2 linked regions of the Rhodopseudomonas palustris HaA2 genome follow. The protein of the gene in region 1 interacts with the protein of each later gene in a pairwise test. Links are inferred from orthologs where the notes say so. Each region holds a gene or a part of one and is shown on either strand. Other genes may lie near its edges.

Region 1 (4,352 bases):
CCGCCCGAGCGCGCGATCAGCCGGCCCTGCACCGACCACACCTGGCAGGACAATTGCCGCTCGTAATTGCCTGGCGTCGCCGGCGCCGCCGGCACATCCGGCAGCGCTTCCGGAACACGGCCCTCCATGTTGCCGACCAGCGACACCACCATGCGGGCCGCCTCCTGCAGCCGCGCGTCGAGCACGTGTTCGAGCTCGCGCTGGCTGCTCGTGTAGATCCACATCACCGCGGCGATCCAGACGATGCCGGTGGCGCCGAACAGCACCAGAAACAGCCGAAGGCGCAGCGAGCCGATCATCGCGGTTTGATCCGATAGCCGACGCCGCGCACGGTCTCGATCGCGGCGCGACCGAGCTTGGCGCGCAGATTGTGGATGTGAACTTCGACGGCGTTGCTGTCGACCTCGTCGCCCCAGCCGTACAGCCGCTCTTCGAGTTCGCCGCGCGAGCGGATCACGCCGGGCCGCTCCATCAGCGCGTGCAGCACCGCGAATTCGCGGCGCGACAGCGGCACCGGCGCGCCGTCGAGCGTCGCGTTGCTCTCCGCCGGAAACAGCCGGATCGCGCCGTGTTCGAGGCAGGTCGCGGCGCGGCCGTCGCGGCGGCGGATGATCGCGCGCAACCGCGCGCCGAGTTCGTCGAGGTCGAACGGCTTGCCGAGATGATCGTCGGCACCGGAGTCGAGCCCGGCGATCCGGTCGCCGACCTCGTCGAGCGCGGTCAGCAGCAGCACCGGCGTGGCGTCTCCGCCGGCGCGCAATCTGCGCAACAGATCGAGGCCGCTGCCGTCCGGCAGCATGACGTCGAGCACCACCGCCGAGAACGTATTGGCGGCGAGCGCGGCCGCCGCATCCTCGCAATTGGCGACGCAATCGATACTGGCGCCGGCCAGCGTCAGCCCGGCACGAATGCCGTCCGCGATCATCGCGTCGTCTTCGACCACCAGGATTCTCATCGCGAGCTGTTCTCCACGTGCCTGCTCTCGGCCGCCAGCCTTAAGGCTGGCTTAAGCTGGGCGTCGACATTGCCGGTGCTCAAGTCAGGCATCGGGGAACCATGACAGACCGACTTTTCCGCGCGCTCATCCTGCTCGTCGCGATCGCAGCCGGCGTCCACGGCGCGCTCGCCGCCGGTCCGGCGCAGGCCGCGCCGTTCGAACTCAGCGTACAGCCCGGCGCCGACGGCGTCGATCTGACCTGGCGGATCGCCCCGGACGATTATCTCTATCGCGACAAGATCGTCGTCACCACCGCCGACGGCGCGCGCGTCGCGCTGCGGACGCCGGCCGGCGAGATCAAGGACGATCCGAATTTCGGCATGACCGAAATCTATCACCGCAGCCTGACCGCGACGATCCCCGCCGACGCGGTGAACGGCGCGAGCCGGCTGACGGTGAGCTATCAGGGCTGCGCCGAGCGCGGCATCTGCTATCCGCCGGTGACGGCGAGCGTCGATCTCGGCACCTATCAGGTGTCGATCGCCGGCGGCGCGACGCCGAGTGCGAGCCCGGCCTGGCCCTCGGACATGCCGGCGCTGCCGGACCTCGCCGCGCCCGCGGAGACGCCCGCACCCTTCGCGGCTTCGGTGCTGCCGTCGATGACGCAAGGCTGGTTGCCGCTGCTGCTGGCGTTCGCCGGGTTCGGGCTGCTGCTGGCGTTCACGCCCTGCGTGCTGCCGATGATGCCGATCGTCGCCGGCATGCTGACGCGCTCCGGCCCCAACCTCTCGCCGGCGCGCGGCTTCGCACTGGCCTCGATCTACACGCTGGCGATGGCCGCGGCCTATGCGACGCTCGGCGTCGCGGCGGCGTGGTCCGGGCAGAATCTGCAGAGCGCGTTGCAGGCGCCGCTGGCGCTGGCGGTGATGGCGGCGATCTATGTCGCGCTGGCGCTGTCGAGCTTCGGCCTGTTCGAGCTGCAACTGCCGGCGCGGTTCGGCGGCGATCTCGCCGGCCGCCTGCACGGCCGCGCCGGACCGTTGCTCGGCGCCGCCGCGCTCGGCTTCACCTCGGCGCTGATCGTCGGGCCGTGCGTGACCCCACCGCTCGCCGCGGCGCTGCTCTACGTCGCACAGACCGGTGACATGCTGCGCGGCGCGGCGGCGCTGTTCGCGCTCGGCCTCGGCATGGGCTTTCCGCTGATCCTGGTCGGGCTGTTCGGCGCCGGCGTGCTGCCGCGCTCGGGGCCGTGGCTGGTGACGATCCGCCAATTGTTCGGCTTCGCCTTTCTCGGCCTCGCGGTGGCGTTGATTGCGCGGGTGCTGCCGGGATCGGTGGCGCTGCTGCTGTGGGCCGGCCTCGCCATCGGCCTCGCGGCGTTTCTCGGCGCGTTCGACCGGCTCGCGCCGCAGGGCGGCGCGACGCGGCGTTTCGGCAAGGCGGCGGGCGTCGCCGTGTTCGTCTATGGCGCGACGCTGATCGTCGGCGCCGCCGGCGGCAGCGACGATCCGCTGCGGCCGCTCGCGGTGTTCGGCGCCGACCAGCCAGCGGCGGCCGCGATGTTCGCCGCGCCGGTGACGTCGATCCGCGCGCTGGATCAGGCGATCAGCGACGGCCGCGCGCGCGGCAAGCCGATCATGATCGACTTCTCCGCCGACTGGTGCACCTCGTGCAAGACCATGGAGCGCGAGGTGTTCGGCGATCCCGCGATCCGGCAGCGGCTGCAGGATCTCACGCTGATCCGCGCCGACGTCACCCGGTCCGACGCCGAGACCGCGGCGCTGATGAAGCGCTTCGACGTCGTCGGGCCACCGACGGTGGTGTTTCTCGATCGGCGCGACGGCCGCGAAATCACCGCCGCCCGCACCGTCGGCGAAGTGACCGCCGACAGCTTCGTCAAGACGCTGCAGCGCGTCGGCGCGGCGTCCTGACCCACACTCTTTCAACCGGAGTCGACCATGAACCGCAGACAATCCCTGATGATCCTCGGCGCGCTCGCGACCGTGCCGCTGGTGAAGTTCTTCGGCGCACCCTCGGCCTGGGCCGAAGGCGTCGACGTCAAGGCGATCCTGAACGACCCGGACGCGCCGGAGACCGGCAATCCGAAGGGCAACCTCACGATCGTGACGTATTTCGACTACAACTGCCCGTTCTGCAAGAAATCCGAGCCCGATCTCGAAAAAGTGGTGCGCGACGACGGCAAGATCCGGCTGGTCTACAAGGACTGGCCGATCCTGAGCGAAGCGTCGGTCTACGGCGCGCAGATGGCGCTGGGCGCGAAGTATCAGGGCAAGTATCAGGCGGCGCACGACGCGCTGATGGCGATCCCCGGCCGCGGAATCTCGAAGGACCAGATGCGCGACGCCGTCGCCGCCGCGGGCGTCGACATGGCGCGGCTGCAGGGCGATCTCGGCACCCATGGCGACGCCATCACGGCGCTGCTGCGCCGCACGCTGTCGCAGGCCGACGCGATGGGGCTGCAGGGCACGCCGGTGTATCTGATCGGGCCGTACAAGGTCGCCGCCGCGCTCGATGCCGCCGCGTTCAAGAAGGTGGTCGATCAGGCGCGCGCGCGCCCGCCCGCGAAGTGAGCGGCGTGATCGTTCGATTGCCGATGTCCCTCCGGTCGTTGCTCGCCCTCGCCGCCGTCGCCGTCACGCTCGGCGGCTGCGTCACCCAGTCCGAAGCCGAACTCGATCTCGGCCCGCCGAAGAGCACGGTGGGGCCGGCGATCGCGGCGCGCTATGCGGCGATCGACACCGACAAACACCCGATCGCCGGCATCGATCCGGAGGATCTGCAGCCGGCCTATGTACGGCAGTTGGTCGACTACAAGACCGACGAGCCGCCGGGCACCGTGGTGGTCGATCCGCACCGGCGCTTTCTCTATCTGGTGATGGAAGGCGGCAAGGCGCTGCGCTACGGCGTCGGCGTCGGCAAGGCCGGGCTGGCATTCAGCGGCACCGCCCATGTCGGACGCAAGGCCGAATGGCCGCACTGGACCCCGACGAAGAACATGATCGCCCGCGAGCCGCAGCGCTACGGCAAATGGGCGAGCGGCATGGACGGCGGCGCCACCAATCCGCTCGGCCCGCGGGCGCTGTATCTGTTCAAGGACGGCAAGGACACGCTGTACCGCATCCACGGCACCACCGAGCCGGAGACGATCGGCCAGGCGGTGTCGTCCGGCTGCATCCGGATGCTGAACCAGGACGTCATCGACCTGTACGCGCGCGTGCCGAAGGGCGCCAAGGTGGTGGTCAAATAGCGCCGCGCGCGATCGGATCGACGCGCCGCGCTCAGCCGAAGATGTCCGTCGTCATGCCGATGTACCAGCCCGCCGCCTCGCGCGCCTGCTTGGCGCGCAGCTCCGCGCTTTCGTCGAGCTGCGAGGTGTAGGGATCGGACGCCACGA
Region 2 (2,988 bases), 4.5 Mb from region 1 along the record:
ATCGTCTACGCGCTGTTCGGCGCGGTGCTCGGCGGCGGGCTCTTGTTCGGCCGCTCCTTCATCGCCATCATGTTCGATCAGGTGTTCAACCTGACGCCGGAAGGCTGGCGCAAGTTGACGCTGCGCTGGGCGCTGTTCTTCCTCGCGATGGCGGTGCTCAACGAGGCGGTGTGGCGCACGCAGTCGACCGACTTCTGGGTCAACTTCAAGGTGTTCGGCATGATCCCGCTGACCATGCTGTTTGCCTTCGCGCAGATGCCGCTGACCAAGCGCTACCAGGTCGCCCCCGCGACGCTGGAGCAGAGCGCCGCCGAGGAAGGCGACGTCTCGGGGCGGTAGTTTCGGGACGGTAGTTTTGGGCCGTCATTGCCGGGCATGACCCGGCATCGCCAACTCCACCGCCGTCATGCCCGGGCTCGACCCGGGCATCCATCCTTCTGAAGAAGATGGATTGCCGGGTCGAGCCCGGCAATGACTCGTTGTGCAAGCACGAGGCTTGTCGTCGACCAGTGGGCCGAGAGTAGTTCGCTCAGCTCTTGTGCTTGGCGATGATCTTGTCCTTGATGCCCTCATAGGTCTTCTCGGGCAGGATCTTCTTGTACACCAGCTCGTCCTTGGCCTTGTAGGGGCGGCCCTTGATGATCGCGGCGGAATAGGCCTTGCCGACCCCGGGCAGCGCGTCGAGTTGGTCGGCGGTGGCGGTGTTGATGTCCAGCAGTTCGGTCTTGGCACCTGCGGTCGGCGAGGTCTTGGTCGCCGCCGGCGGCGCCATCTTGTCGGCGGCGGGCGCGGTCTGGGTGCCCTGAGCCATCACGGGGCCGCTGGCGAGCAGGCCGAAGGCCAGCGCGGCGGCGAGCGGGGCGAGGGTGAGGTGGCGCAAATTCAAAGGTCGCATCGGGGTGTCCTCCACGGACGTTGTTAGTAACGCCTCGAAGCTAGCCGTCGATTCATGGCGGGGCCATGGCCGCCACATGAACCGCCGATAAACGCTGATGATTATTTGCGGGGATGAGCTATCGGCGCGGCACGGCGCACCTCTCCCGCTTGCGGGAGAGGTCGACGCGCGAAGCGCGGCGGGTGAGGGCACTCCTATCAACGCATCACTGAGTCCGTGCTCGCGTCGCCCTCACCCCAGCCCTCTCCCGCAGGCGGGAGAGGGAGTTCGCTGCGGTGGGGGAGGGGCTGCGGATGAACGCGGCTACTCTAGGACTTTCCCAGCGCCTTCTCGATTTCCGGCTTCAACACCTTGTCGAGATTGTCCGGCGTGATCGGGCCGACCAGCTTGTAGGCGATCTTGCCGTCGCGGCCGACCACGAAGGTCTCCGGCACGCCGTAGACGCCCCATTCGATCGCGGCACGACCGCTGGCGTCGACGCCGACGGCGGCGAACGGATTGCCGTAGCGGCCGAGGAAGCGGCGGGCGTTGTCGGGCCTGTCCTTGTAGTTGATGCCGACGATCTGGAAGCGCTTGTCGTCGCCGAGCGCAGTCAGCAGCGGCGCCTCGTCGTGGCACGGCACGCACCACGACGCCCAGACATTGACGACGCTGACCTTGCCCTTGAACTGCGCCGGCCCCAGCCCCGGCACCGCCGCGCCGTCGCGCGTGAGCGCGTCGAGCGCCGGCAGCTCGGTCTGCGGTACCTCGCGGCCGATCAGCGCCGAAGGGATCTTGGAAATGTCGCGGTCGCCGAGCCGGATCCAGAACAGCGCCGCGAGTCCCGCGAACACCAGCAGCGGCAGCGCCACCATCAGGGAGCGCCGCGTCGGCGAGGGGGTGTCGGTGACGGGCGTGCTCATGACAGATCCGTTGCGCTGCGGCCGGAGCGCCGGGTGGCGCCGCGCGCCTCGAGCTCACGCAGCCGCGCCTTCTGGCGGCGATAATCGAGCACCACCCAGACGATCAGCAGCACGACCACGATCGCGACCGCGGCGTAGGACGAGACGATGAACTCCGCATAGCGACCGAACATCACGCCGCCTCGGCGCGGCTGGCCTGCAGCATCTGCAGCGTGCGCACCCGGCGGCGCAGGATCTCGTTGCGCATCGCGGCGACGTGCAGGGTCAGGAACAGCAGCGAGAAGCCGAGCGCCATCACCAGTAGCGGAATCAGGAACGACTGGTCCAGCGCCGGCCCGCCCATCCGCACCACCGAGGCCGGCTGGTGCAGCGTATTCCACCAATCGACCGAGAATTTGATGATCGGCAGATTGATCGCGCCGACCAGCGTCAGCACCGCGGCGGCGCGCGCCGCCCGCGACGGGTCCTCGACCGCGCGCCACAGCGCGATCAGGCCGAGATACATCAGGAACAGGATCAGCATCGAGGTCAGCCGGGCGTCCCATTCCCAATAGGTGCCCCACATCGGCCGGCCCCACAGCGAGCCGGTGAGCAGCGCCAGGAAGGTGAAGGCGGCGCCGATCGGGGCGGCGGTCTTGGCGGCGACGTCGGCGAGCGGATGCCGCCACACCAGTGTACCGAGCGCCGCGACGCTCATCACCCCCCAGACGAACATCGACAGCCAGGCGTTCGGCACATGCACGAACATGATCTTGACGGTGGCGCCCTGCTGGTAGTCGTCCGGCGCCAGCATCGACTGCACCAGCCCGACGGTCAGCAACAGCGCGGTGGCACCCGCCAGCCACGGCAGCAGGCGGCCAGCCAGCGTCAGGAACCGGGTCGGGTTGGCGAGTTCGGTCAGCGTCATGGCATCCCTGATAATGGGATGGACGGGTGCAGGCAATGCGGCGTTCTCCGGAGGCCGCGTTCTCAGCGGGAGTTGATCGGGCGGCGAGGTCCCGGCCTGGCGCACCAGCTGTTGCGCCGCAGCAAGGCGTGAGCCGGCCGACGCGGAGTTGCCGGTCAGCGATCCCACACGAACCCGCGCATCCGGGGATCGGCATCGAAGGCATCGCGGCCGAACGCGAGCGAGCCGCGCGGCGCTTCGCAGAAGGCGCGGGCGCCGTTGCGGTCGAAATGGATGCGCCAGGT

The links. The genes of interacting proteins can lie anywhere in the genome.
Region 2: the proteins of dsbD (region 1) and RPB_RS01850 interact in binary tests that used the Escherichia coli proteins (3 or more experiments, as listed by UniProt). The link is inferred for Rhodopseudomonas palustris HaA2 from one-to-one orthologs.

What each region holds. Positions count from the first base shown.
Region 1 is NC_007778.1:4,942,685-4,947,036, forward strand. The notes cover bases 604-3,462. They hold dsbD (protein-disulfide reductase DsbD), read left to right. Parts: upstream 604-1,056; coding sequence 1,057-2,868; downstream 2,869-3,462. Other genes in these bases: RPB_RS21960 (response regulator), read right to left, coding at 604-955; RPB_RS21970 (DsbA family protein), read left to right, coding at 2,896-3,462. Outside these bases: RPB_RS21955 (sensor histidine kinase), read right to left, coding at 1-299; more of RPB_RS21960, read right to left, coding at 296-603; more of RPB_RS21970, read left to right, coding at 3,463-3,528; RPB_RS21975 (L,D-transpeptidase), read left to right, coding at 3,552-4,205; RPB_RS21980 (NAD(P)/FAD-dependent oxidoreductase), read right to left, coding at 4,237-4,352. UniProt on the Escherichia coli protein: Required to facilitate the formation of correct disulfide bonds in some periplasmic proteins and for the assembly of the periplasmic c-type cytochromes.
Region 2 is NC_007778.1:405,620-408,607, forward strand. It holds RPB_RS01850 (DsbE family thiol:disulfide interchange protein), read right to left. Parts: upstream 1,798-2,988; coding sequence 1,204-1,797; downstream 1-1,203. Other genes in the region: RPB_RS01840 (septation protein A), read left to right, coding at 1-339; RPB_RS01845 (ComEA family DNA-binding protein), read right to left, coding at 530-895; ccmD (heme exporter protein CcmD), read right to left, coding at 1,794-1,970; RPB_RS01860 (heme ABC transporter permease), read right to left, coding at 1,970-2,704; RPB_RS01865 (RES family NAD+ phosphorylase), read right to left, coding at 2,860-2,988. UniProt on the Escherichia coli protein: Involved in disulfide bond formation. Catalyzes a late, reductive step in the assembly of periplasmic c-type cytochromes, probably the reduction of disulfide bonds of the apocytochrome c to allow covalent linkage with the heme.